4 regions of the Brevibacillus sp. WF146 genome follow, and region 3 is predicted to be linked to each of the others. Evidence: riboswitches for the same ligand, from Rfam matches in the RefSeq annotation. Region 3 holds a riboswitch; each other region holds the start of a gene.

Evidence for each region. Region 3 has a riboswitch for S-adenosylmethionine ahead of A6764_RS08630 (homoserine dehydrogenase). Riboswitches for the same ligand answer to the same signal wherever they lie in the genome.
Region 1: it holds a riboswitch for S-adenosylmethionine, as region 3 does, so the genes downstream of both, A6764_RS21435 (methionine ABC transporter ATP-binding protein) here and A6764_RS08630 (homoserine dehydrogenase) in region 3, are expected to answer to the same signal.
Region 2: it holds a riboswitch for S-adenosylmethionine, as region 3 does, so the genes downstream of both, A6764_RS06510 (pyridoxal phosphate-dependent aminotransferase) here and A6764_RS08630 (homoserine dehydrogenase) in region 3, are expected to answer to the same signal.
Region 4: it holds a riboswitch for S-adenosylmethionine, as region 3 does, so the genes downstream of both, A6764_RS08020 (aminotransferase class I/II-fold pyridoxal phosphate-dependent enzyme) here and A6764_RS08630 (homoserine dehydrogenase) in region 3, are expected to answer to the same signal.

The regions. Positions count from the first base shown of each region.
Region 1 covers NZ_CP109943.1:4,309,412-4,316,542, reverse strand. The annotation lists partial or broken gene A6764_RS21450 (SDR family oxidoreductase) at 1-286, shown strand, start outside; gene A6764_RS21445 (MFS transporter) at 433-1,668, opposite strand; gene A6764_RS21440 (LCP family protein) at 1,857-2,837, shown strand; SAM riboswitch class I at 2,968-3,084, shown strand; gene A6764_RS21435 (methionine ABC transporter ATP-binding protein) at 3,167-4,180, shown strand; gene A6764_RS21430 (methionine ABC transporter permease) at 4,181-4,846, shown strand; gene A6764_RS21425 (MetQ/NlpA family ABC transporter substrate-binding protein) at 4,891-5,733, shown strand; gene A6764_RS21420 (peptide ABC transporter substrate-binding protein) at 5,905-7,131, shown strand, end outside.
Region 2 covers NZ_CP109943.1:1,343,193-1,350,323, reverse strand. The annotation lists gene A6764_RS06520 (aminotransferase-like domain-containing protein) at 1-391, opposite strand, end outside; gene A6764_RS06515 (hypothetical protein) at 828-1,298, opposite strand; gene A6764_RS06510 (pyridoxal phosphate-dependent aminotransferase) at 1,593-2,777, opposite strand; SAM riboswitch class I at 2,881-2,992, opposite strand; gene A6764_RS06505 (efflux RND transporter periplasmic adaptor subunit) at 3,161-4,393, opposite strand; gene A6764_RS06500 (efflux RND transporter permease subunit) at 4,407-7,131, opposite strand, start outside.
Region 3 covers NZ_CP109943.1:1,750,695-1,757,825, reverse strand. The annotation lists gene glpK (glycerol kinase GlpK) at 1-558, opposite strand, end outside; gene A6764_RS08640 (MIP/aquaporin family protein) at 625-1,332, opposite strand; gene A6764_RS08635 (glycerol-3-phosphate responsive antiterminator) at 1,555-2,106, opposite strand; gene A6764_RS08630 (homoserine dehydrogenase) at 2,193-3,485, opposite strand; SAM riboswitch class I at 3,575-3,684, opposite strand; SAM riboswitch class I at 3,771-3,878, opposite strand; partial or broken gene A6764_RS22375 (hypothetical protein) at 4,069-4,137, opposite strand; gene A6764_RS08620 (VOC family protein) at 4,624-4,977, shown strand; gene A6764_RS08615 (saccharopine dehydrogenase family protein) at 5,382-6,575, shown strand; gene A6764_RS08610 (tryptophan 2,3-dioxygenase family protein) at 6,758-7,131, opposite strand, start outside.
Region 4 covers NZ_CP109943.1:1,622,942-1,630,072, forward strand. The annotation lists gene A6764_RS07980 (glutathione peroxidase) at 1-3, opposite strand, end outside; gene A6764_RS07985 (hypothetical protein) at 82-312, opposite strand; gene A6764_RS07990 (deoxyribonuclease IV) at 480-1,340, shown strand; gene A6764_RS07995 (YlaH-like family protein) at 1,344-1,670, shown strand; gene A6764_RS08000 (hypothetical protein) at 1,681-1,953, shown strand; gene A6764_RS08005 (hypothetical protein) at 2,162-3,538, shown strand; gene A6764_RS08010 (DUF5665 domain-containing protein) at 3,542-3,874, opposite strand; gene A6764_RS08015 (pyridoxamine 5'-phosphate oxidase family protein) at 4,025-4,483, shown strand; SAM riboswitch class I at 4,573-4,687, shown strand; gene A6764_RS08020 (aminotransferase class I/II-fold pyridoxal phosphate-dependent enzyme) at 4,784-5,950, shown strand; gene A6764_RS08025 (trans-sulfuration enzyme family protein) at 5,947-7,131, shown strand, end outside.

The DNA of each region.
Region 1 (7,131 bases), 1.9 Mb from region 3:
CGGGGGGGGGGGCCGATACGGAGAAGCGCTGCTTGCCCCCTACTGCGCCTCCAAATTCGCCGTGGAGGGACTGACTCAGTCGCTGGCGCGAGAACTTCCGGAGGGGATGGCCGCGGTGGCCCTTGATCCCGGGGGGAGCATCGATACAGCGATGCTGCGCGCGTGTGCCCCGGAAGAGGTGGACAGTTCCCCGACGCCGGAGGAGTGGAGCCGTACCGCCGTGCCCTTCATTCTCTCCCTCGGTCCGCGAGACAACGGCAAGTCGCTTACCTGCCCGCGCCCGTAACCCCTGTCCACATGGAAAAACAGTCCTCATTTCCTGCTGGCGTGCAGGAAAAGGACTGTTTTTTTATCGTGATGGGACAGTCGGGCCGAGCTGTTTTTGCTGCCGTGTCAGGCAGCCGGACGCAGCCCGTTTGTGTGCCCGTTCCGTCAACAGGAGCGGGCCGGCTGATCGGCAGCTGTCCGCTTTTCCCGATGAAACGAAGCGTGGACCAGACAGAGCAGGACGGCCGCGGCGGACATGGCCGCTGCCAGGAGCAGCGTGGGCACGACGCCGCCTCCGTCGTACAGATGGCCCATCACCAGCGGGCCCAGCAGGCGCCCGACCGCCGTGATCGAACCCGACGCGCCGAGGTAAAACGGCGCGTTTTCTCCCGTCTTTTCCGTGATGAAGGTGGGGACGGCGGGAGCGACCAGCATCTCTCCAAAGGTGGTGATGATCATGCCGGCCACAAACGCGGCGTAGCTGTCATGAAAGAAAAGCATGAAGCCGAACCCGGCCGCGTAAAGGGCGGCGCTGGCCACCAACTGGGCGGGAAGGCTGTGCTTCACGATGCGTTTCAGCCAGGAGACGACCGGCTGCCCGGCAAAAATGACGATGCCGTTGATCGTCCACAGCCAACTGTAGGACGAAAGCGGCATGCCCTGTCCGGTCAGGTAGGGGGCTACGCCGGTATTCCAGACTGCGGTGGAAAAGAAGATAAAGGCCGAACCCAGCGCCATGAACAGGTACACCTGATAGCGGAGCAGCAGGGTCAGCGGCTGCCGGCCGCTCCGTTTGCCGGCATCATCGCCGCCCGCCAGCTCCTCGTGGGAGACGCGCCTCATAAAAAGGAAAAAGAACAAGGCGAACACAAAGGTGCTGGCGCTGTTCAGCAAAAACGTGAAGGCAAACGAAAAGCTGGCGATCAAACCGGCGAGAGAGGTGCCGATCGCCATGCCCAGGTTGTTGCCCACATACACGACATTGAACAGCTCCCGCCGCCGCTCCTTCCAGCGAAAGCCGACAAAGGCCTGAATCGCCGGGGAGGACACGTTGAACAAAAAGCCCATGCCCACCATCAATCCGATGTACACGGGCCAACTGTCGGTAAACGGAATGCCCACCTGCAGCGTTCCCTGCAGGACCAGCGAGCCGACAATCAACGGCTTGGGGCCGAGCCGGTGAAACAGGGCGCCCCCGGCAAACTGTCCGACAATGCCGGCCAGCGACTGCAGCATCAGGACGACACCCGCTTCGGCCATCGAACGGTGCAGATGCGTATGGACGTAAAGCGTGGTCAGCGGCCACATAAAAGCGCTGCCGGACGCGTTGATGCAGCTGGCGGCGAGAAAGAGCAGCACGTCCCGCGGGTATCGGCGAAACCAGTTTCTGGGGGAGATCATGCGCGGTCACCCTCTATCGGCAGGTTTTTCCATAGTATACCCATATTTATAAACTTTGTAAACTAAAAAGTTTAAAAACAAGATTCCAACCAAATAAAGGCTGCCCGGCTTCGACCAGATTCGAGTATACTAGTCAAAGTGGGGAGTATATCATCATCTCAGAAAGAGACAAAGGTGGCGTTTTCCAAATGCGCTTTTTGAAACGATTGCTGCTCTTCCTGATCGTGGCAGTCGCCGCGGCAGGGGGGTACTACGGATATTCGCTGTATCAGTTTGCCGAGGACATTCAGCAGCCCAACGTGATTGACCATCCTTCTGCCGGTGCGACGAAGGCGGCGGAGATTCCCGCGTGGGACGGCAAGGAACGCGTCAACATCCTGCTGATGGGCGTCGACCGGCGCGGCATGCGCAGCAGCACGCTGCCCCGCTCCGATTCGATGATGCTGCTCAGCATTGATCCGGTTGCGAAACGATACGATCTGTTTTCGATCTTGCGCGACACCTATGTGGAGATTCCCGGCCACGGCCATGCCCGGATCAATTCGGCGATCGTCGAAGGAGGGCCGGAATTGGCGATGGAGACGGTGAGCCAGTTTACCGGACTGCCGGTGAACCGGTATGTGATCACCGACTTCGAGGGCTTCAAGCATCTGATTGACGCCGTCGGCGGCGTGGAGCTGTACGTGGAGAAAAACATGCGGTACCGCGACCCCACCGACAAAGGCGTGTACGATATCGATCTGAAAAAAGGGCTGCAGCGGCTGGACGGCTCCAAGGCGCTGCAATACGTCCGCTTCCGTCACGACGCGACGTCCGACTACACGCGGACGGAGCGGCAGCGCAAGCTGATGGCCGCGCTGGCCGACCAGATGAAGAGCGGCACCACGCTGATCCAGCTCCCGTCCATTTTGAAGGAGATCACCCCGTACGTGCAGACCAACATCAGCTCGATGGACATGTTGAAGCTGGCGTCGCTGGGGTTGACGCTGAATACCCAACAGCCCGGCCAGTATCAGCTTCCGCCGATGGGGATGTTCCGCGAATCCAATCGCGCCGGTGCCGTCCTCATCCCCGATGTGGAGCAGGTTCAGGCCTTTATCCAGGAAAAACTGCAGCTCTCTCAACCGGAGGCGGAGTCTGATCGCGAAACGAGCGGCACGCAGAACTGATGCGTGCCGCAGCATGCGCGTGGGCCAACATCTTTTTCCTTTGTTTGCTATTGACAGAGTTTTTTTAAATGGAATATAATCCGATTTGTATCAACGTGAATACAAACAAACAGCATATACGGAGAAATTCTTCTTATCAAGAGAGGCGGAGGGACAGGCCCTATGAAGCCCGGCAACCGGCTCATCGCACAGATGGGTGTCGCGGTGCCAATTCCTACAAGATCGGCTGAATCTTGAGAGATGAGAAGGGTGGATGTGATCGGATAACGATGCAAACCCCTTTTTCATGTTGAAAAAGGGGTTTGTTCCGTATCAGGGAGGTGAACCGGATGATTCGTTTGCAAAACTTGCGCAAGAACTACACGGTACAAGGTAAGACGGTCCCCGCGCTGCTCGGGATTGACCTGACCATAGAAAAGGGAGAAATCTTCGGCATCATCGGACATTCCGGTGCCGGGAAAAGTACGCTGATTCGCTGCATCAACATGCTGGAGCGTCCGACATCCGGTCACGTAATCGTAGACGGCGTCGACCTGACCACGCTGGATGACCGCAAGCTGCAGGAGCAGCGGCGCCAAATCGGGATGATCTTTCAGCACTTCAATCTGCTCTCTTCGGCCACGGTGGCGGAGAACGTGGCCTTTCCCCTGAAGCTGGCGAAGCGGCCCAAGGCGGAGATTGACAAAAAGGTAAGCGAACTGCTCGCGCTGGTCGGCCTGGAAGCGCACCGCGACAAGTATCCGAGCCAGCTCTCCGGCGGGCAGAAGCAGCGCGTCGGCATCGCCCGCGCGCTGGCCAGCGATCCGAAAGTGCTGCTGTGCGACGAGGCGACATCCGCGCTCGACCCGCAGACGACCAATTCGATTCTCGCCCTGCTGCTGGACATCAACCGCAAGCTGGGACTGACCATCGTGCTGATCACGCACGAGATGCACGTCATCCGCTCCATCTGCGACCGCGTCGGCGTCATCGACGGGGGCGTCATCGTCGAAGAAGGCAGGGTTCTGGACGTGTTCCTCAAGCCGCAGCATCCGACCACGCGGGAGTTCGTGGAGCAGGTGGCTGATTCCGCCGAGCTGCGGGAAGCGGTGGCCCACGAAAAGGCGGCCGGCGACCGGACGATTGTCCGCGTCACGTTCCTGGGCGAAAAGACGTACCAGCCGATCCTGTTCCAGACCATGCAGGAGACCGGCACGATGTTCAGCATCCTGCAGGGCACCATTTCGCGGATGAAAGAGACGCCGTACGGACAGTTGGTCGTCGAATTGAACGGCGACCCGGAGCAGAGCAGCCGCGCCATCGAAACCTTGCGCCAGCGCGGCCTGGAAGTGGAGGTGATCTAAATGGGACTGACGTTTGAAAACGTCGATCTGACGGAAATCGGCCAAGCCACCCTGGATACACTGACGATGCTGGGCTTCTCGACGCTGTTTACCGTCCTGATCGGACTGCCGCTGGGCGTCCTGCTGTTTCTCACCTCCAAGGGACAGCTTCTGGAAAACCGCGCCTTTTACGCGATTGCGTCCTTTGTCGTGAACGTGCTGCGCTCGGTGCCGTTTATCATCCTGATGATCATGCTGATTCCGCTGACGAAGGTTCTGGTCGGCACGTCGCTGGGCGTCAAGGGAGCGATCCCGCCGCTGGTGATCGGGGCGGCTCCGTTTTTCGCCAGACTGGTGGAGACGTCGCTCAGGGAAGTGGACCGCGGCGTGATCGAAGCGGCCCAGTCGATGGGGGCGTCCAACTGGCAGATCATTTGGAACGTACTGCTGCCCGAATCCCGGCCGGGGTTGATTGCCGGTATTACGATTACCACCGTGGCGCTCGTCTCCTACACGGCGATGTCCGGCGTCATCGGCGGCGGCGGTCTGGGCGACCTGGCCATCCGCTACGGGTACCAGCGGTTCCAGACCGATGTGATGATCGTTACGGTCGTGATTTTGCTGGTGTTGGTTCAGATCTTGCAAACGCTGGGAGACAGACTGGTGATCCGCTTCAGCCGCAAGTAAGATCTTCACCATAAATATGAGGAAAGAGAAAGGGGAAATCATCCGTGAAAAAATGGGCTGTTTCCATTCTGTCCACTGTACTGGCATTGTCCTTGGCCGCATGCGGCAGTAAAACCGAAACCGCTCCGAATCCGGCCAACAGCGGTTCGGGCGGGGGCGAACAAAAAGAAATCACGCTGAAAGTGGGCGCTTCGCCTGTACCGCATGCTGAAATCCTGAAATTCATCCAGCCGAAACTGAAAGAACAGGGCATCAACCTGGAAATCAAGGAATTTACCGACTACGTGCAGCCGAACGTACAGTTGAACGAACAGCAGTTGGACGCCAACTTCTTCCAGCACATTCCGTACCTGGAGCAGTTCAACAAAGACCAGAACATGAACCTGGTGCCGGTCGTGCCGGTACACATCGAGCCGTTCGGCGCCTACTCCAAGAAAATCAAGAAGATTGATGAACTGGCGAACGGCGCAACCATCGCCCTGCCGAACGACCCGACCAACAACGGCCGCGCGCTGGCCCTGCTGGAGAAAAACGGCCTGATCAAGCTGAAAGACGGCGTCGGCATCAAAGGCACCGTAAAAGATATCGTCGAGAACAAGAAAAACCTGCAGTTCAAAGAAGTGGAAGCAGCCATGCTGCCGCGCGTTCTGGAAGAAGTGGATCTGGCGATGATCAACACCAACTACGCGCTGGAAGCCAATCTGGTGCCGACCAAAGACGCACTGATCATCGAAGACAAGGAGTCTCCGTACGCCAACTATCTGGTAGCACGTCCGGACAACAAGGACTCCGAGGCCATCCAAAAGCTGGCGAAAGAGCTGAACTCGCCGGATGTGAAGAAGTTCATCGAGGATACGTATAAAGGAGCGGTTGTGCCGGCGTTCTAAGCCCATCCCTCCCGTGACGCCCGAATCGGTTGATTCGGGCGTTTTCATTTTCATTTACAATTGGAGACGTTTTCATAAAACAAAATTAAACTTACTTAAAATCGCTTTAATATTACTAAAAGTACAGTATATTGATAGTGGATCTTTTTGGAGGATAAGGGGGAATGTTTCATGAAAAAGACAGTGTTTGCCGCGATGAGCTCCATCCTCGTACTGGGTGCGGCTCTGGCCGGCTGCGGCGGGGAAAAGGCGGCTGACCAGGCACAAGACAAGACGGAGCAGCAGGAAAAGACCGGACCGAAAGTGCTGCGCCTGAATCTGCCCAGCGAACCGCCGTCCGCCGACCCCGGACTGATCGAAGAAAACATCGGGGGTGCGATCGCCCGCGCCACCTTTGACGGACTGACCCGCATCGGGGAGGACGGCAAACCGCACGAATCCGTGGCGGAAAAGATCGACATTTCTGAAGACGGCCTCACCTACACGTTCCATCTCCGCGATTCGAAATGGAGCAACGGCGATCCGGTGACCGCCCACGACTTCGAATACGCCTGGAAGCGCGTACTTGATCCGAAGCTGGGCTCCACCTACGCCTACCAGCTCTACTGCATCAAAGGCGCCGAGGAATACAACAACGGCAAGGGCAGCGTGGAAAACGTCGGCGTCAAGGCTCTGGACGACAAAACGCTGCAGGTGCAGTTGAAGAACCCGACGCCGTACTTCCTGGAGCTGACCGCCTTCTACACCTACTATCCGGTGAACAAAAAAGTGGCGGAATCCAACCCGAACTGGGCGATGGAAGCCCAAACCCACGTGGGCAACGGCCCGTTCAAGATCGAACAGTGGGAGCACAAGAGCAAGCTGATTCTCGTGAAAAACGAGAATTACTGGGACAAGGACGCCGTGAAGCTGGACAAGATCGACTTCTCCATGGTAGACGACGCGAACACCGAGCTGTCCATGTTTGACCACGGCGACCTCGACTGGGCCGGCGGACCGCTGAGCGCGCTGCCGATCGACGCGATTCCGGCGTTGAAGGAATCCGGCAAGATGCAGACCCGCGCGATTGCCGGCACTTACATGTACAAGTTCAATACGGAGCAGCCGCCGTTTACCAACGCCAAAATCCGCAAGGCGTTTGCCTACGCGATTGACCGCAAGTCCATCATCGAAAACGTGACGCAGGCCAATCAGGAACCGGCGATGAGCCTGGTGCCGCCGACCATGGCCGTCTCGTCCCAACCGTACTTCAAGGACAACGATGTGGAAACCGCGAAAAAGCTGCTGGCAGAGGGCATGAAGGAGCTGGGCATCACCAAGCTGCCGCCGATCACGCTCTCCTACAACACGTCGGAAGGGCATCAAAAAATCGCTCAAGCGATCCAGGACCAATGGAAA
Region 2 (7,131 bases), 410 kb from region 3:
AAAGCTGCACGGCAGCCAGATACGTGGGGTTTTCTACCAGCACGACGTCGCCTTCGTCCAGATAGACGCGACAGAGCAAGTCGACGGCCTGCTGGGAGCCGGTGGTCAGCAGCATGTTCTCCACGCCGACGTTCATGTTCTTTTGTTTCATCCTGGACGCCACCCACTCGCGCAGCGGCAGGTATCCGTCCGTCAGACCGTATTGCAGCGATTTCGGCCCTTGACTGAGCGCGCGGTCAAAAGCGCCTTTCATTTCTTCCAGCGGAAAAAACTCCTCCGCCGGCAGTCCGCCGGCCAGCGACAGCACCTGGGTGCCCTGCGTCAATTTCAGGATTTCCCGCACGGCCGAGGAGCTCAGTGCGTCAACCGAGTGTGAAAAAGAGTACTCCATGTTCCGTTCCCCCTTGATTGAGCTTATCCTTGTTGTATCACTCACGCCGGGAGAAGTCCAATCTATCCTTGCTATAAGTGGAATAGGTTTTGGCTATTGTTCTCTGATCTTCAAGTCTGCCCGTTCTACTATTTTGATAAACCATTCGATAGGTGATTCCAGATCGATGCCGGTGTAAAACCTTAGCGGATTCAGCGGGCACCACCGGTTTCGTTACGCCAACAAGCTCATGATCACAGCGAGGATGACCTTTTTCAACCTGGACTTCGCCAGCCGGCAGGTTCACACCCTCACCTGTGACAACTGCGGACTGATTCATTGGCTTGCCAAGAACATTGATCGCCTGCGGGATTCGGGCAAGCAAAAAGGGAAGCGTGAACCGCTTCCCGTCTACTTTCTCTGGAACGTTTTCGTCTCTTTGGCACGCCAGATTTCCCTACGCGATGCGAACAACCTGTGCCTTTTCCGTCTGCGGCAGGAACGGCAGATCGACGTGTTCCCGCGCCACGTCGAAGCCAATGTCTTCGGCAAGCAGCAGCGCTTCTTCACGGAACGTCGGCGTACAGCTTCCTTCGTTCAACTGGCACAGCCGCTTCAGGCGCTTCAGCCGCTCCGCCATCTTCTCCGCGCGCATCACCTCGTTGCGCAGCTCGCATACGTTTACGTGCACCGCGTCGGCAATCATGCTGATGTCATTGACATGGACAATGAGCCGCTTGCCCTCCTCCGTGACAAAACCGAGCGAGCAATACTGCGCGCCGGACATCTCCAGCCGCGTGAGAACGGCGTTGGCAAACTCCTCGCCGGACCGCAGGCGAATCAGGCCCGCTTCAACGGCGCCGCCTACCTTGCGCTCATTGGTGATGACCGTGTACATGTCGGTGTATCCGTTGATCTGATAGCGCATGACACCCTCCTGCCGAGCAAACGTGATCATTGAGATCAATTATCATTACCATACCTATCGTATAATGAAAATCATTATCTGTCAATGCTGAGAATGATTTTTACTGAGAATGGATTTTTTCGCATTGGCGCGGCATGGGTGATCGCCCCCGCCCTTTTCCATGCTATTCGCCCACCCGGTTTCGGGCTCTACGACACTCGCCTATTTGGGCCGGAAGTCACTTCAAAAAAATCAAACCGCCAAGGCCGTTCTGCGAACACCCTGGCGGTCAACTCTCATTCTCTAGGACATGAACTATTTTTTGCACGGGGAGAAAATACCCAAACGCTCAATCCGCTCCACCGCTTCCGCCAGCCGCTCTTCGCTGGCCAGCAGCGCGGCGCGGACGTATCCTTCGCCGGTGGGACCGAAGCCGACGCCTGGCGCGACGGCGACATGGGCCTTCTCCAGCAGCAGGTCGGCAAAATCGGCGGACGTAAACCCTTTCGGCACCGGCAGCCAGGTGAAGAACGATCCCTGCGACGGTGCCGCCTCCCAGCCGATTCGGTGCAGGTTGGAAAACAGTGCGTTGCGCCGGCTTTCGTAGACGGCGACCAGCTCGCGGACACACTGCTGGGAATCGGTCAGCGCCCGGGCCGCCGCCATCTGGATGGCGCCGAACAGGCTGCAGAAGTAGTGGTCCTGGATCAGGTTGATCAGCCGGACCAGTTCCCGGTTGCCGACCATCGCGCCGACGCGCCAGCCGGCCATGTTGTAGGTCTTGGACAGCGTGTAGAACTCCACGCCCACTTCTTTGGCCCCCGGCACCTGCAGGAAGCTGACCGGCTTCTTGCCGTCGAAGCTGATCGCTCCGTAGGCGAAGTCGTGGCAGACGACGATTTCGTGCTTGCGGGCGAAGCGGACCGTCTCTTCGAAAAATTCGAACGGCGCATTGACCGCTGTCGGATTGTTGGGATAGTTCAGGAACATCAGCTTGGCCTTGTCCAGATCCTCCCGGGCCAATTCGCCGTAATCCGGCAGGAAGCCGTTCGCGGCGCGCAGCGGCATCATCACCATCCGCCCGTCGGCGATCGCCACGCCCGACCAGTAATCGGGATAGCCGGGATCCGGCACCAGGGCCACATCGCCCGGATTGAGCAGCACCTGGCAGATTTCCACCAGTCCGGTCTTGCTGCCGAACAGGATGGCCACTTCCTCTTCCGGGTCCAAATCGACGTCAAACTCCTGCTTGTACCAGTGGGCGACGGCCCGTTTCAGCTCCGGACGGCCGCTGAACGGCGGGTATTTATGGTGGACCGGCCGGGCCGCATGGGCCTGCAGTTCCTCAACAATGTGCGGCGGCGTGGGCAGATCGGGGTTACCCTGCCCCAGGTTGATCACGTCATGGCCGGCGGCAATGGCTTTGTTCACTTTTGCCACCAGCGAGGCAAAAAACTGCGTCGGCAGTCGGTCAATCATGGCGGACGGTTGGATGCGCATCGGTCTCTCGTTCCTTTCCCTCGGGTAAATCGTGCAGACATCGGCACGTAGGCAAAAGCCCCTTTTTCCTGTACAGAAAAAGGGGCAGATCGACATCTCCACGTTCTTATCTGTCAGGAATGCTCCTGCTGGAATTGGCACAGCATCTGCCGCCGTACGGGCAGATCCGCTGCCGGGCTTCATCGGGCCAGTCCCTCCGCCTCTCTGGATAAGGTCATTGCATGCTATTCGGTTTCGATTGCGTCACAGCTTCATGCCAGCACACATCCGGCGGGACGGCGATCATGCCGGTCCCTCGTCACGACGTCCGTTCACGGTCACCGCAGCGTCCGGACTGCGCTGGTTGGTAATCTCTTTCATACTACTTGAGCAAAACGGCAGTGTCAAGATGTCGGCTGGATGTGCACTTTGGCGCCGTCCTTCAGCAGCGTCTGGCCGCGCACGACGATTTTCTCGCCTTCCTTCAGGCCCGCCTTTACCTCCACCAGATCGCTGGATTCGGTGCCGGTCTGGACTTCCACTTTTTTCGCCGTGTCGCCTTCCAGCTTGTAGACGAACCGCTTGCCGTTCTCGTCAAAGACGGCCTTGAGCGGCACCACCAGCATGTTGGCGGCCTGCTGTTTCGCAAACTGGATGCTGACGACCATGTCCGCCTTCAGCGAGGCGTCCTGCTTGGCCAGGGAAATCTCCACCGGATACGCGCGCAGCGTCTGGTCCATCACGGGACTGATCGCGCTCACCGTGCCGTCCAGCTCCTTGGAGAGGGCGGAGATCTGGATCTTCACCTTGTCCCCTTTTTTCACCGACGTTACTTCCTCTTCGGAGAGGTTGGCCTTGACGATCAGCGGGTCGGTATCCACGATGGTGACCACCGGCGATTGCGGCGAAGCCATCTCCCCTACCTGTCCGTTGACGGCGGAGACGAAGCCGGAGATCGGGGCGGTCACCGTCGCGTTGGCCAACTGTTCACGGGCGTTTTCCAGCGAGACGCGGGCCTGTTCCACGGATGCCTGGGTGACGGCCACTCCCGTCCGCTTTTCTGCCGCCTCCAGCGCCTGCTTGGCGTTGGCATACGCCGTCTGCGCGTTTGTGAGGGTCGCCTGTGCCTGTTCCAATTGCTGAGGAGACACCGCCCCCTGATTGTACAGTTCGGACATGCGCTGGTAGTTGCGTTCCGCGTCCCGCAGCGCCTGCTCGGCCTGCACCAGACCGTTTTTCGCCTGCTGCAGCCCTTGGCTGGTGGTGGCATCACTCTGCTTCAGGTTGGCTACGGCGAGGTCGTACGCCGCCTGCGCCTGCTGCACCGCATTCACCAGGTCCGTTTTTTCCAGGGAGAAGAGCACCTGTCCCTTTTGGACATACTGCCCCAGTTTCACGTTCAACTGCACGATCTTGCCGCTCACTTTGGGCGCCAAGGTGACTTCCTTGTTGGGGGCCAGTTTCCCGGTTACCCCCGCGCGCGTGGACACGCTTCCTTTTTTCACTGTATCGACTTGTACCGGCACCGGCTTGTTTTCCGTTTGCGTCTGCTGCGTGGCCGCATCCGGAGCCGTACAACCTGCCAGGGCGACTGCCAGGGCCAGCAGCAGCCCAAGACTTCCCTTGTTCATCTTCATACCGTGTAGCCTCCTATCCCAACGTCGGCATTTCCTGGCCGGCCGATTTTTTCTGCTTGCGTTTCTCTTTGCGATTGCGCCATTTTTGACCCAGATCGTCAAACCAGGAGTAGACGACCGGAATCAGCACAAGCGTGATCAGCGTGGAGAAGCTGAGACCGAAGATGACGACAACAGCCATCGGCGCCTGCGATTCGTTCCCGTCCCCGCCGCCAAAGGCAAGCGGCGTGATCGCCAGAATCGTCGCCAGCGTCGTCATCAGAATCGGACGCAGCCGGATCGGACCTGCCTGGAGGATGGCCTCGTTCCGCTCCACGCCCCGTTTGCGCAGTTGGTTGACGTAGTCGATCAGGACGATCGCGTTGTTGACGACAATCCCGATGAGCAGGATGTACCCGATCAGCGCCGGAACGCTCAGCGGATAGCCGGTCGTAAGCAGCCCCACGACCACGCCGATGAACGTCGGCGGGATGGAGAACATGATGATAAACGGCGTAAACAGGGATTCAAACTGGCTGGCCATCACCATGTAGACCAGCGCGATCGACAGAATGATCGCCAGTCCCAGGCTTCCGAACGACTCGGCCATCTCCTTGCTCTGTCCGCCGACTTCGATCGTGTAGCCGTCCGGCAGCGACAGCGCGTTCAGCTTGGCCGTCACGTCACGGGTAACGGAGTTCAGGTCGCGTCCGACAAACTCGCTGCTGATCGTCACTTCCCGCGTCTGGTTGGTCCGTTTGATCAGCTGCGGCACGTCCTTTTTGACGATCTCGGCGACGGAAGAGAGGGCGACCTGCGCGCCGCTCGCCGTCGGGATGCGCAGCTGCTGCAAGTAGCTGATGTCGTCCTGATACGACTTGGGCAGCATGATTTTCACGTCAATCTGGTCGTCTCCCGTCTGGTAGGTGGTGACCGTCATACCGTCAAACGCCGTGCGCACGTTGGACAGCACCTGACTGGTGGTCAGCCCGTACAGGCTCGCCTTTTGCGGATCGACCAGCACCTGCACTTCCTGGCGCGTTTCTTCCAGCGAGGTGGTGACGTTGCGCGTGCCCGGCACCTGCCTGATCTCACCGGCGATGATCGAGCTGATGTCTTCCAGCACGTCGAGGTTATCCCCGCGCACGCTCACTTCCAGCGGTGCCCCCATCGGGCCGCCCGACTGGTCCATTTCTTTTACCTCAATCTCCGCTCCCGAGATGTCGGCCAGCTTTTCGCGCAGCTGTTCCGTCACCTGCTCGGTGCTGACGGAGCGCCGATCCTTGGGCACCAGCTTCACCTGCAGCTGCGCCTGGTTGGACGTGGCGGTTGCGATCAGCGCGGGACCGCCGCTGGATCCGATCGAGGTGTACAGCTGCTCCATTTCCGGCAAACCTTTTACGCGTTTTTCCACTTCCGCGACGACTTTTTCCGTCTCCGCCAGCATGGTGCCGTTCGGCATCTTGATGGAGATGGAAATTTGCCCTTGGTCCATCTTTGGTATAAATTCTGCGCCGACTTTGCCGGAGAGGACGACGGCGCCGACAAACAGGGCAATCGTCACGACAAACACAGTCTTGCGGTGGCCGAGGGCCCATTTCAGCAGGCGGCCGTAGCCGCGCGCGATTTTGTTAAATCCTTTGTTGAACCACATCACCGGATTGAAGCCCCGGTAGTTGGACACTTTCTCCCCTTCGGTGTGCGGCACTTTTTTCAGCCAGCGGGAACTGAGCATCGGCACCAGCGTCAGCGAAGCCAAGAGCGCCGCGATGTGCGAGTAGACGACGGTCAGCGCCAGCGGGCCAAACAGCTCGGAGGCCAGCCCTTCGACGAAGACGATCGGAGCAAATACGGCGATTTGCGCCAGCGCGGAGGCCATCACCGCCGTGCCCACTTCCTTGGAACCGAGCCGGGCCGCTTCCAGCATGCCCTTGCCCTGCTCCCGGTAGCGGAAGATGTTTTCCAGAATGACGACCGCGAAGTCTACCAGCGACCCCAGCCCCAGAGTCAAACCGGCGAGCGAGATCATGTTGATCGTCTGGCCGGTAAAGTACATCAGACAGAAGGTCGCTATCACGGAGATCGGAATCACGATGGAGACGATCAGCATGGAGCGGAAGCTGTTCAAAAACAGGAACAGGATGATGATCGAGAACAGCCCGCCCACGAGCGCGTGCTCGCCGACCGTATAGATGGAATCCTTGATAAACTTGGACGCATCGAGAATCGTGGTCACCTTGACGTTGGGCGGCAGCACCTTTTTCAGTGCCTCCAGTTCCCGGTTTACCTCGTCCGCCACTTCGATCGTGTTGCCGCCCGAGGCTTTGGTAATGGTCAGGCCGACGCTGGGCATTCCGTTCATAAACGCCTTCTGCGTCACTTCCTTGTACGTCTCGTTGACCGTCGCCAGGTTTTTCAGCGGGATGCTGCCGTTCTGCACGCGAATCGGCGTCTCGCCGATGTCGGCAACCGAGGCGTACTCGCCGTCAACCCGGATGCTCAACTTGGTGTCGCCCTGACGGATGACGCCGGACGAACCGGACACGTTGGTAGCCATCAAGGCCTGCTGAATCTGATCGATGCCGATCCCGTACGCGGCCAGCCGGTCCGGGTCGAGCACGACCTCGACGATCTTCTCCTTGCCGCCGGAGATGCCGACGGAGGCAACGCCTTCAATCCGCTCCAGGCGCGGCTTGATCGTTTCTTCCGCGATCGACTTCAGCTTGACGACGTCTTCTTCCCCGGTCAGGGAAAAGGTC
Region 3 (7,131 bases):
CGCGTTGGTGTAGTCGGTCACGTGCGCCCGACCGCCGGAGAGCTTCCAGATCAGCCAGGTGTCAATGGTGCCGAACAAGAGCTCGCCGCGTTCCGCCCTGGCCCGTGCTCCCTCCACGTTGTCGAGGATCCACTTGACCTTGGTGCCGGAGAAGTAGGCGTCGATCAAAAGGCCGGTCCGTTCGCGAAACCGATCGTTCAGTCCCTGCGCCTTCAGCACCTCGCAAATCTCCGCCGTCTGGCGGGACTGCCAGACGATCGCGTTGTAGACCGGCAGGCCGGTCTGTCTGTCCCAGACGACGGTCGTCTCCCGCTGGTTGGTGATGCCGATCGCGGCCACTTCCTGGGCGCTGATGTTGTGGATGGCCAGCACCTCGCCGATCACGCCGACGACGGACGACCAGATCTCCATGGCGTCGTGCTCCACCCAGCCCGGCCGGGGAAACAACTGCGTGAACTCCTTCTGGGCCGCTCCCACCATGTTCCCTTCCCGGTTGAACAAAATGGCACGGGAACTGGTCGTGCCCTGGTCAATGGCCAATACGTACCGCTTTTCCATCCGTCACATCCCCCTTCATCGTTTTCTCCCGATCCCTCGCTGCGTCAATCGGCCCGGGCCGACCGCTTAGCCGAACAAGGTCTTGAATACGAGCGCTCCCGCCGTCCCGCCGACGATCGGCCCCACGACCGGAATCCAGGCGTAGCTCCAGTCGGATGAGCCTTTGCCCGCGATCGGCAGGACGAAGTGGGCGAGGCGCGGCCCCAAATCGCGCGCCGGATTGATCGCGTAGCCGGTGGTCCCGCCGAGCGACATGCCGATGGCGACGATAAAAAAGCCGACAATCAGCGGATTGAGCCCTTCGGCAAACGTGTTGCCGCCGATGGCCAGCAGGCCGAACACGAGAAAAAACGTGCCCAACCCCTCACTGAGAACATTCGCAAACGTGTGTCGAATCGCCGGAGCCGTGCAGAATACCCCCAGTTTGGCCGCCGGGTCAGCGGTTTCTTTCCAGTGCGGCAGGTAGTACAGGTAGACGAACACAGCCCCCAGAAACGCCCCGGCCATCTGGGCCAGGATGTACCCGGGCACGAGCTCCCAAGCGAACGCTCCGATCGACGCGAGCGCGATGGTGACGGCCGGATTCAGATGGCCGCCGCTGACTCCCCCGACCGCGTAAACGGCAAAGGCGACGGCAAAGCCCCAGCCCATGGTAATCACGATCCATCCGCCGTCTTGCGCCTTGGACTTGTTCAGCACGACGCCCGCCACGACGCCGTCCCCGAGAATCACCAGCATCATGGTCCCGATCAGTTCCGCCCAATACGCCGACATCATGTTCCCCCACTCTCTTCTTTTTTATGATGAGACCGGACCGGCTCCCCCCTTTTCGCCGTTCACCTCCCTGGAAGAAAACAGAAAATCCACCTATCAACCACTGCTTAAGCCCACGGGAACTTAAACACTAGAGAAATAGGTGGATCTCCTGATCTCATCCGACGTATGACCTTCTGGAATCAATCATAAGCGGACGTGAAAGCGTTGTCAACCACTTTTTTACAGTTGTTTCCACAGGTTTCGATCAGAGGTGGTGACGGCGATGGCTCCCGCCGCCAGAGCGCTCTCGATCTCCTCCCGGGTGCGGATAAACCCGCCGACGATGATCGGAATCCGGATCTGCTCACGGATTTCCGTAATGATGTGCGGCATGACCCCCGGCAGGACTTCCACGAAATCGGGTTTCGTCTGCTCGAGGATTTTGTAGCTTGTCTCCAGCGCGCCGGAGTCCAGCAAAAACAGGCGCTGCACCGTGACCAAGCCCTTCTTTTTGGCGGTCGTGATCACCTGCGAACGGGTGGAAATGACGCCGGCCGGCTTGATCTCCTGGCAGAGAAACAGCGCGCCGTGCTCGTCGTTTTTCAACCCCTGCACCAGATCGGCGTGCAGCCACAGCTTTTTTCCGTGCCGGCGCGCCAGGTCGGCGATGCTTTTCAGTTGACAGATATGGCTCTCCAGCAGAATGATCGTGTCGTACCGGCTTTCCAGGACGCGCTCAAACTCCTTCATGTGGCGAATGGCCGGCAGAATGGTTTGCGAACCCAGCATGATGTGTCCTCATCCCCTTGAAGAAGAAGTGCTCCGCTTCTATCATGCCAAAAAATCCCGGCGAATGCGATGGGGAGTTGGACGCTTGTTTACCAACCCACAGTCCCTTCGACGGCACCACGATCGTCGGCCGCCTCCAGCACGGGGTACAGCCGCGCCTGCAGGCCGAAGTCCCGTCCCAAGAGCTCCGCGTGCTCCTCCCTGAGTCCGGCGGCGAGCAAGCCCACGCGCAGGACGCTGCCCGGATCGTACTGGACGGTCAGCCTGCGGACGGCGACTCCCGCCCGTTCGAGGAACAGCAGCACCTGCTCCGGCGTCACGCGGGCCGCTGTCCCTTCCAGAAAACAGAAGTCGAGGCCGGATGAGAGCCGGCTGGACGGGACCGCCGTCGGCCGTTCCCGCCAGGCGGGATGAGGCGTAAACGGCTGGGTCAGCAAGAAGGCCAGATCCTCCACGACCGCGCTGGCTGTCGGCAGTTCGCCCGCCCCTTTGCCGGTGAACAAAAGGTCGCCGACGAGGCTGCCCTCCACCTGGACGGCATTGTACGCATCCCGGATGCGCGCCAGCGGATGCCCCAGCGGCACCAGCGTCGGCCGCACGGACAGGTGCAGACCGCCGTCTTCCCGGCGCGCTTGCGCCAGCAGTTTGATCCGGTACCCCAGCTCTTTCGCCAGCCGGATGTGGCCCTGCGAGAGGTCGGCAATCCCCTGCCGCTCGATGGCGGAGAGGGGCAGCGACTCGCCGAACACGAGCTGCGCCAGAATGTACAGCTTGTACAGGGCGTCCCAGCCTTCCACGTCGGAGCGCGGATCGGCCTCCGCATAGCCCAGCTCCTGCGCCTGCTTCAACACGTCCGCGTAGGGCAGCTGCGCCTCCTCCATCTGCGACAGGATGAAGTTGGTCGTTCCGTTGAGGATGCCGCGCACCTCCGTAATGTCGTTGGTCCTGAGGAACTGGCGCAGCACGCCGAGGATGGGAATCCCCCCGGCGACGCTGGCTTCGTAGGCGAGATGGACGCCGTGCCGGTTGGCCAGTTCCACCAGCTCCGCGCCGCGCTTGGCCAGCAGTTCCTTGTTGGCCGTCACCACATGGCAGCCCTTTTGGATCAGCGCCCGCACGTAGTCGTAGGTCGGCTCCACGCCGCCCATCACTTCCACGACGATGTCCACGTCGCTTTCCAGAACGTCGGCAAACCGCGTCGTCAACAGCGACGGCTCCACCTGCACGGCCCGCTGCTTCCGCGTGTCGCGCACCAGCGCCTTGACGATTTCGATGCGCCTGCCCAGCCGGGCCGACAGCTTCTCCTGCTGCGCGCGGATCGTCTTGACCACCCCGCCGCCTACCGTTCCCAATCCCAACAAGCCCACTTTTACCACGCTCATGTTTCTCCCACCCCGTTTTTGTCTTGTACAACACGAAAAAACCTTCTTCCGATTCGAAGAAGGCTTGTGTGCATTGCGCCCGAGCCTCCTTCTCATCTCTCAAGACACGCGTGTCTTGCAGGAATTGGCACCTTGTCACATACCGCGTGACGGTTGCCGGGCTTCATCGGGCCAGTCCCTCCACCTCTCTGGATAAGAAAGAAGTCCTATGAAGTTCAGGAACAGAAGAACGAAAAAGCCTTCTCCGACAAGAAGAAGGCCTGCATCCGTATCAAACGAACCCGCTTCTTATCTGTCAAGACCTCTGTCTTGCAGGAATTGGCACCTGGTCACGCACCTCGTGACGGTTGCCGGGCTTCATCGGGCCAGTCCCTCCGCCGCTCTGGATAAGAACAGTGTTTACCTGTTGGGTATCATTGTAAAGAATGCCAGGTTGTTCGTCAACAAGAATCTGGCAGACGGCGCCGCGTGCGGCACGCGCGAACGTCACAGCAGCATTCGAGATAGGCGTAACGTGCGGCGATTTCTCCCGTGCCAGCCGGCAAATGTCCGACGTGATCCGCGTTCCCCATCCTCTGTTTTGGTGGGCTGGCGAAGTGCCGATATTGCCGATCTCCACATAGCGCTCGTGAAAAATGTGAAACCCGGCCATCGACATGAGGTCGCCGGCAGGGGAAAACAAGCCGATATGAGGCGTTTCCGTCAGTTCTTCCTTTCGAAAGCTCACATACATGGAAGGTGAACGCGTGGAAAGGCAAGCCTTTCAGATAGGTTCCTACCAGACAAATCTCTTCGTTGTGTGTCTGCGCAAGCGCGATGCATCTGTCCGCCCGCACAAAGAGGTTGCTGTACAGGATGTACACTTCTTCCAAACACAAACGCTCCTGCAGGGCGGAAAGTTCCTGCCCTGTGATCGAACGGATCATGTCGTCTCCTCCGTGAAAAAGGGGGTTTCTTTGTTTCCTCTCTTTATTCTACTTTTTTGCGCGGCCGCAGGCACGTTTTCTTCTGGTTCGCTTCTTCAAGGGTCAGGTGGGTTAAGGTGGTTCCTATTTTCTTTATACGCAAAGAAAGAGGGGTTTCCCTTGGCGGCAGGGAATTGGATATGATTCCCTCTATTACGAAAGGAGTGCTCCTCATGGCACGTGTCGTCCTGTTCGAATTAAGCAGCCAAAACCCCGAGCGAGCCGTTCAGTTTTATTCCACCGTCTTCGGCTGGAACATCGCGGAGCCGCGGTGGGATTACTACGCGGTGACAACCGGCTCCGATGACCGTCCGGGCATCAACGGCGGCATTGACTTGGGGCCGCCTGACTATCCGCACGGCACCCGCATCATCATCGAGGTGGATTCGATCGAGGAGGCGATCGCCAAATCGGTGGAAAACGGGGCCAACATCGTCCGGGAACCAATGGATTTCGATGATTTTCACCTGGCCTATCTGGTCGATCCGACAGGGCTCGGATTCGGCTTGATTCAATACAAGTCCTGACCGGCGGCGCCGCCTCTCTAGTTCCCGGAGACCGGACCTTTCCTTTTGGGGTCCGGATTTTTTCTCCCCTGCCGAGCGCATGGGACGTCCGGGCAGATGAATACACATGTACTATCCCCGCGCGACACGGCTTGCTCGAACTTTTTCGTCCATGACTGGAAAAGGAGGTGACAGCACCCATGCGGTATCGCTGCCTTCCCCCTAAGCCCCCTCGCTTTTCCCCCCGTGTACACGAATGACCACTCGAACACAAGGAGGTTGTTCTCATGAACCTGCGCCCTCGGGAGCCGATTGACATGACTGCCCAAGTGTCGGTGCACCCCGCCGATATCGATCTTCATCTGCAAAAATGGCTGTTTCGAATGCGAAGATAGACCGTTGCCCACATACGGAAGGAGGACTCTATGCGAGTCGCAATAGTAGGTGTTGGCGGCGTTGGACAAGTGAGCGCCTGCGAAATCGTGAAGTCGCGTTACTTGGAAAAACTGGTGCTGGCCGACATTTCCATCGGTCCGGCGGAAGAACTGGCCGCCGAACTGCGCCGGGAAACCGACGTGGAGATTCAGGTGAAGCGGGTGGACGCCCGCGACGTGTCGAGCGTCCAGGCCATTCTGGGCGACATCGACGTACTGCTGCACATCGGTTTGCCCGAAAACAACTTCGAAGTGATGAAAGCGTGCTTGAACACGAAAACGCATTACATTGATACCGCCTCCAGCGGGCCGCAGTGGCTCCGCAAACAGTTGGCCTGGAACGACGCGTTCAAAGCGGCCGGCCTCTTGGGCATCATGGGCTTGGGGTGCGACCCCGGCTTTTCCAACATCGCGGCCCGGTACGCCGTCGATCAGTTGGACGAAGTGGATGCCATTCTGATCCGCGACGGCGACAATTCCGTCGTCGACTACGACGGTTTCTGCTCCTACTTCAGCCCGCAGACCGCCATCCAGGAGTGTCTCGCCAAGCCTAACTACTGGACCGCGGACAAAGGGGAACAGTATTTCCCGACGCCGTTCGCCAACAAGGAGGAGTTTGAATTCCCCGAACCGATCGGCTGGCTCGACTGCTACAACGTCGAGCACGAGGAGGCCACCACCCTGGGCGAAACCATCGGCCGGGCCAAGGGATGCAGGTACGTGGACTTCAAGTACGCCCTGCACCCCGACTTCGTCAATACGCTGCAGGTATTGAGCTACCTGGGGCTGGACAGCGACGAGGAGATCGACGTCAAAGGCGTAAAGGTGGCGCCGCGCGACGTGGTCGTCACCTCGATGCCGAAACCGGCCGACCTGGCGGGCAAAATTCACGGCTACTCCTGCGTCGGCGCGCTCGTCAAAGGAAAAAAGGACAACAAGCGAAAGGACATGTACGTCTACACCATCGCCAATCATGACGAGGTTTTCTACAAAACCGAATTCCAGGCGACGATCTGGCAGACCGGCATTCCGCCCGTCGTAGCCGTGGACATGATGGCGGAGGGGCTCTTGACCGCGACAGGCTGCATACCGCCCGAGCTGATCGATCCGATCCCGTTTCTGACCCGGCTGAAAGCCCGCGGCATGAAGTGGGACGTGATCGAAAAGACCTCCCCCCTCCTGTAGATCACGTAGCACGTAAGTTGACATACACGCGAAAAAGGATGGCGGCATCCGATCTGCCATCCTTTTTCGGGACCAGCAAGGCGCACGGAACATCGAACCAGCGGAAAAGCGGACAAGCCTAGCTGTCCTCTGCGGGCTGACCCGCTATGGAAGGCGGCCGGCTCCGCCGCTCGGCCGCTCCGCTAGTCTCCCAGCGGCTGCGAGTTGTTGCTGGAGCCGGTCCAGTCCGTCAGCTCGCTGATCGCTTTCCACAGCGCCGGGTAAAACGCGTGGCGCACGCCCTTTTGCAGCGCCTGGGCGGGGATTCCTTTCAGGCTGTTGTTCTCCAGACCGATCATTCGTTTGACCAACTGCAGGTGCTGGTAGCGAAAGCTCTGGAACGACTCGTCAAACTGAAGCAGTTCCTGCATCAAGCGGAACAGTGCCGGTTGGGCGTCCGGCTGCTTGTGCAGTTCCAGCGGACTGAGGCCGGCGTCGGTCAGCAGCCGCTCGAACGGCTCCCACAGCGTCGGCCCCGTCTGCAGGATCCGGTTGAAGCCGGGCGAGTCCTGCCCGC
Region 4 (7,131 bases), 130 kb from region 3:
CATGGAAATCCCACCTCGATTGGCTCGTCTTGTTCCTGTGTCCACTATACCATTGGCAGAAAAAGGTTTCCAGCCATTTCGCTACAGTTGTTTCAGAATCGTCAGTTCTTCCTCGGCGAGGATAATCTGCTGCAGCGATTCCGTTCCGTTTCGCACGGTGCTTTGCAGGACGCGGACCACGCCGTCCTGATTTTGCACGACAATCGTTCGCACTTCGCCCAGACCGCTCTTTCGCACCGAGTCGTACATGGTGCTGTAGGCGAACCGTTCCTGCAGGAATTGCACGCTGGCCATCGCTTGCGTATGCTTCACCCGTTTCCCTCCCGCTCTGCTGAATGGTCACTACTTAATAGGTAAGCGGACTGATCGTGCTTTATGATACGATTTGCCGCTGCGGGCGGGGGTTTATCCGTTTTGACAGGGCACGGGCCAACTGATAAAGTTAAATGGACAGATTTTATCGTGGGAGTGAAACCAGATTGAAAATCGGATGCCATATCAGCGTCGGCAGGGGACTGGAACAAGCGGTCCTGCGCGCCATTGAGCTGGGGGCGGAATCGCTGCAGGTGTTTACGAAAAACCCGCGCGGTCTGCGCCCGAAAAAAATTGACTACCAGGACGCGACCAAAGGGGTGGACCTGCTGCAAAAGCACGATCTCACCCTGGTCTGCCACACCCCGTACATCACCAACCTGTCCACGCCCAAGCCGGACCTGCAGGAAGTGACGATTCGTTCGATTTTGGAAGATTTGCATATTGCCGAAGCCTACGGGTCGGTCGGCGCCGTGGTGCACTGCGGCAAGCACGTCGGCGAGGGGGAGGAATACGGGACGAAACGGATGGTGGAGACGTTGGACCTGATTCTCGAGCAGTACGACGGCCCGGTCAAGCTCCTGCTGGAAAACACGGCAGGCCAAGGCTCCGAACTGGGACTGACGATCCGGGATCTGATGGAGATTCGCGCCGCCACCCGTTTCCCCGAGAAAATCGGGTTCTGCTTCGACACCTGCCACGCCTTTGCCGCCGGGCAGTGGAGAGGGGAGACGTTTGACGAACTGCTGGAAGAGATGGAGCGGACAGGCTATCTGGAGCACCTGGTGGCGATCCACTTCAACGACAGCAAGGCGCCTTTCGCCAGCCGGAAGGACCGCCACGAAAAAATCGGCAAAGGGGAGATTGGCAGCGAAGCGCTGGCCAAATTCCTGGTGAGCGACAAGCTCCAGCACCTGCCAGTTGTTCTGGAAACCCCCGTGGAAGACGAGCGGGAGTACGCAGACGAGATGGTGTACCTGCACGAACTGCGCCGCGAGGGCCTGGCCGCTGCGGGGCAGGAGGGGTGACGCATGGAGTGGCTTGAGCTTGCTTCCACCTATGCGCCAGCCGCACCGGACCAGTTGTCGGCGTACGACAGCTTTCGCTTGTGGGCGGACCACAACCGCACCTGGATCATTTTTGTCCAGTTGATCATTGTTTACTATCTCGGGTTTGCCACCCGCTGGCGCATGCCCATTCTGAAAACGCTCCTGCTGTATGTGCTGCTCTTTATGGGCGCGCTGATTTTCGCCATTCTGGACGTGCAGCTCCCGGTGAAAAGCGCACTCCTGGTCGCCATCGCCATTCTGGTGATCGTCAAGGTGCGGATCAAGCCGGGGGAACGCGAGAGTAAGTGAGGGAGCAGCCGTGAAGCGGGAGGACGCGCTCTACAACTGGCTGCAGATTCAAATCGTCGCCGACGCGCGGCCGGACGACCGATCCGCTCTGGATACGGCCGCGTTTTTTGCGGACATCCTGAGGGACGACCACCAGGCGCAGGAATGGGAGTATCGCCGCGAAGGGGACTGGTACGTGGTCCGCTGCGTCTTCGCCCACGAAGTGTGGGAACGCCGCTATCCCGCAGAAGAAGCGGAATCGCTGCTGGCTGCGATCGAAAACGAACCCAGGTATAACGAGTAGAATATGCACGGGGCTCCGCCGAGCCGGATGAACGGGCGGGGCCGCGTGACCATTATCCCCGTCTCTTCGACAGAGGCGGGGTTTTTGTGTCTTTCGTCCCAATATGGCGAAAGCGTCCCCGTTTTTGGCCGTTTTTGCAACCTTTGCAAGGAACCCCCCGTCTGTTAGGGTGTCCAGGGCAAGCAATACGTAGAAAGGAGAAGGCATCATGAAGAAAATGGGAACCAAGCCCGTATTGGCAGTCGTGACTGCCGCGGCGCTCATCGGGGGAGTGACACCGCTCCTGGCCGACGCGAGCACCCTCGGAACCGAAACAAGCGGAACCAAGGTTGTCATGAACGATGAAAGCAAACAAGTCACCCGATACAATCTGAAAGAGCTGGCGGCAAACGATCCGGCGACCTTGAACATGCTATTGAAAACGCAGGCCGACCACCTGTATCTGGTCGTAAAAGAGATCGGTCTGGACGCCAAAATGCAGACGTACATCGAGGAGCATCCGGAAGAGTGGGAGCGCGTCTACCGCGAACACTACGCCGACATTTACCTGGAAGTCCGCTTTGACGTCAACAATCAAGGCTTCGTCAGCGTGAAGCCCGAGACCCACAACCAAACCACGTACATCAAAGGGAAAGTGTCCGACAATGTGACCAAAGTGGTCGTCGACAAGCCGAACGGCGGCACGATCGAAGTCGTTCCCACCGCGGAGGATACGTTCACCGTCAGCTTTTCCGCTATCGTAAGCGCCACGCCGCAGTACGCGACGGTCAAGGCGTACGTGGGCGACAAGTTGGTGGAAACCCGCAAGCTGCAGGTAAACACGGGAACCGCCGTGGAGACCGACGTGCTGATTCACGCCTTGGCGCTGTTGGATGGGAACAAACAGGAACTGAAAGTAAACGGCATCATCAGCCAGGAAGCGGACAAGGTGGTCGTGAAGTACGACGGCAAAACCAAAGAGGCGGACGTGAAAAAGCTGTGGAAAGGCGTCGGCTCTTACTCCGTCACCCTGAAGGGTGTACAGGCCGGCAAAGGCAAGGCGCTGGTCGAAGCCTACAAGGCCGGAAAGAAAATCGATTCCGAATCGGTGGAGCTGAAGGTAATCAACGCCGCTGACAGCGACAAGCCGCACAGCTACCGCATCGAGGGAACCGCTTCGATTAATGCAAAAGAGAAACAGATTCGCGTGAAAGGAAGCATTGACGGCCTCGACGATGAGGGCGGCAAGGGCAAGGTGAAGCTGTACGTCGTGGCGCCGGACGGCAAAAAGCACGAGGTAAAGGTGGATGGCGACGAGTTTGAGGTGAAACTGAGCTACAAAAACCGCTCCTACAACGCGAAAGCGGTACACCTCGAGCTGTACCTGGACGGCAAGCTCGTGGCCCAAGCCGACATTCCGCACAAAACGCCGGTCAACGGCGATGACGACGAGGAAGGCAAGGGGGAAGGCAAGGACAAGGATAAGCATTCGAAAGGCAACGCCTACGGCTATTGGAAAAAGCACGGCAATGACGACGAGGACAACCATGGCGGCAAGAACAACCATAAAGACGGCGACGACCGCGACGAGGACGATGACGAGTAAGGCTTACGGCCGATAGGCTTGCACGTAATCGATCAACTGGCGGATGTAATCGCCGATGATCGGGACGGACAGGAACTGGCTGAGGAAGGAGCCGAGCAGCGCCAGGACAATGGCCGTGCCGATCGTCAATCCCAGGCCCCGGGCAAGACCTGCGAGGAAGTTGATCCACAGCAGCTTGCTCGGGGCCGTATAGTTTTGAATCACGTCGGCCAGACGGATATCCTCCAGAAAGAGGGCGATTTTGTCCATCCGTTCGTTCAGTTTGCGCACTTCCTGAAGCTCTGCCAGCAGTTCGTCGATCTTGGCCAGCAAGCGGTCGGTGGGGGATGGGGGCATGCGGCTCTCCTCCTGTCTCGCGATCGTTCCCATTACGTATCAGTGTAGGAAAAAAACGGTGGAGAATCAAGGCGCCGGACGGAAAGGTTTGCCTATCGCCAGGCGGGTGGGTACAATAGACGTACATTCCCTTTTCAAGGAGGCATCGGAATGGCTGAAACCGTTTCCCAAACGCTTTCGGAGGAACTGTTCGCGCTTTTGCAGCAGGAGCGTTTTCTCACACTCGGGACCATCGACCACGAGACCGGCGCTCCGTCGCTCAGTTCCCTTTCCTGGACGTTTGCGCCGACGCCGCAGTTGATCCGTTTCGCGGTAGACAACCGCTCCCGCATTTTGGCCAACATTGCCAAGGAACCGCAGGTGGTGCTGCATTTGATCGGGGCTGGTTCCTCCTATGCCATCAACGGCAGGGCGACGATCAAAACGGAGCGGATGGAGAATGTTCCGCTGAAGCTGGCCATGGTGGAAGTGGCCATCGAGGCGGTTCGCGACGTGATGTTCTACGGCTCCCGCATCTCGGTCGAGCCCCAATATGAAAAGACGTACGACAAAAATGCGGCGGCCAAGCTGGACAACCAGGTGATGACCGCATTAAGGAACGCACAGTGATCGGGTACCAACGAGATGGAAAAACGGGTTGACAGGTACTTCCGATTCCGGTAGTATAAGGTCAACCAAAAGCAAATTGCATAGCAAACTTCTTATCCAGAGAGGCGGAGGGACTGGCCCGATGATGCCCGGCAACCAATCACCTGTGTACAGGGGATACTGGTGCTAATTCCTGCAGAGTGTAAACGCTCTGAAAGATGAGAAGGATTTGCTTACGTGAGCGTAAACAAAGCCTTCTTTTCAGAGAAAAGAGGGCTTTTTTCATTGCCCTCGGCCAATTCGTTGGAGGGAGAGATCCACATGCATCTGGAGACAAAATTGGTACAGGCGGGCGTCGCCAAAGACGAACGGACCGGAGCGATCAGCTTTCCCGTCTACTACGCCACCGCGTATCGCCATCCCGCCCTCGGTCAGAGCACGGGATACGATTACACGCGCACGGCCAACCCGACCCGGACGGTGCTGGAGCAGGCGATTGCCGAAGCGGAAGGGGGAGACGCCGGGTTTGCCTGCGCTTCGGGCATGGCGGCGGTTCACACGGTCATGGGGCTGTTCTCCCAGGGAGATCACCTGGTCGTATCGCTCGATCTGTACGGCGGGACGTACCGGTTGTTCGAGCAGGTGCTCTCACGCTACGGGCTTCGCTTCAGCTACGTCGACCTGCGCGACGTGAAGAACTTGGAAGAAGCGATTCGCCCAGAGACGCGGGCTGTCTTTGTGGAAACGCCGACCAATCCCCTGATGCAGATCACCGACATCGCGGCGGTGGCGGAGGTGGCCAAGCGGAACGGGCTGTTGACCATTGTGGACAACACGTTCATGACGCCCTACTGTCAGCGGCCGCTGGGGTTGGGGGCCGACCTGGTGCTGCACAGCGCGACCAAATACCTCGGCGGACACAACGACGTCCTCGCCGGACTGATCGTCACAAAGGGCGAGGAGTTGTCCGAAAAGATCCGGTTTTTGCACAATTCCATCGGAGCGGTGCTGGGTCCCCAGGACTGTTGGCTGCTGCTGCGGGGGATGAAGACCCTGGCCCTGCGGATGGAACGCCATCAGGCAAACGCCTATGCGATTGCGCAGAAACTGCGGGAACACCCTGCCGTGACGGACGTCTTTTATCCCGGCTTGGCGGAGCACCCCGGTTACGAGGTGCAGCGCAGGCAGGCCAGCGGGTTCAGCGGGATGGTCTCGTTCCGCCTCCGCTCGGCTGATCAGGTGGCGCCGTTTCTGGAGCGGCTGCGGATCGTATCGTTTGCGGAAAGCCTGGGCGGCGTGGAGTCGCTGTGCACCTATCCGGCGACGCAGACCCATGCCGACATCCCGCAGGAGATCCGCGAGTACGTGGGCGTGTGCGACCGGCTGCTGCGGCTGTCGGTCGGGATCGAACATCCCGACGACCTGATCGCCGATGTGTGTCAGGCGCTGGATGCCAGTCTCGCAGTGGCGGGAGGGAGTGTACGATGAACTTTGCCACCAAACTGCTGCACGGCACCAGTTGTATTGACCCGGTGACAGGGGCGGCCTCGGTGCCCATTTATCAGGCGTCCACCTTTCATCAGGCCGATCTGGACCGGCCCGGTGTCTACGATTACGCCCGTTCGGGCAATCCCACCCGGCATGCCCTGGAAGAGGCGATCGCCGTCCTGGAGGGAGGTGAGCGCGGATTCGCCTTTGCTTCCGGCATGGCGGCCATCTCCAGCGTGTTCATGCTGTTCTCCGCCGGGGATCACGTCGTGGTGGCGGAGGACGTGTACGGCGGCACCTACCGCTTCTTGACCAAGGTTCTTTCCCGCATGGGGATCACCGTCAGCTTTGTCGATACCACCTCGCTGGAGCAGGTGGAAGCGGCCATCCGTCCCGAGACCAAGGGCATCTACCTGGAAACCCCGTCCAACCCGACGCTGAAAGTGACGGATATCGCCGCTGTCTGCGCGCTGGCGCAACAGCGGGGACTGCTCGTGATCGTGGACAATACGTTCATGACGCCGTACTATCAGCGGCCGCTGGAGTTGGGCGCGGACGTGGTGATCCACAGCGCGACCAAGTTCATCGGCGGCCACAGCGACGTCGTGGCGGGGTTGGCCGTGACCAGGGAGGCGGCGTTGGGCGAGCAGCTCTACATGATCCAAAACGGCATGGGAGCGATCCTCGGCGTGCAGGATTCCTGGCTGGTGCTGCGCGGGTTGAAGTCCTTAAAAGCGCGCCTGGACGTCAGCACGCAGACGGCGGAAAAGCTGGCCCGTTGGCTTTCCACACACCCGGCGGTCAGCCGCGTCTACTACACCGGATTGCCGGAACACGACGGACATGACCTGCAAAACCGGCAGGCGAGCGGACACGGGGCCGTCCTCTCCTTTGACGTGGGCAGCCGCGAGCGGGCCAAAGCGCTGTTTGACCGCGTCAGGCTGCCGATCGTCGCCGTCAGTCTGGGCGCGGTAGAGACGATTCTTTCCTATCCGGCGATGATGTCCCATGCCGCCATGCCGCCTGCGGAGCGGGCACGGCGGGGAATTACGGACGGACTGATCCGCCTCTCCGCAGGGCTGGAGGACGCCGGCGACCTGCTTGAGGACCTGGGGCAGGCGTTGGACGCGCTCGGACCCGTAGAGCAGGCGGCAGACCGTGACGCGGCAGACGATAAACAG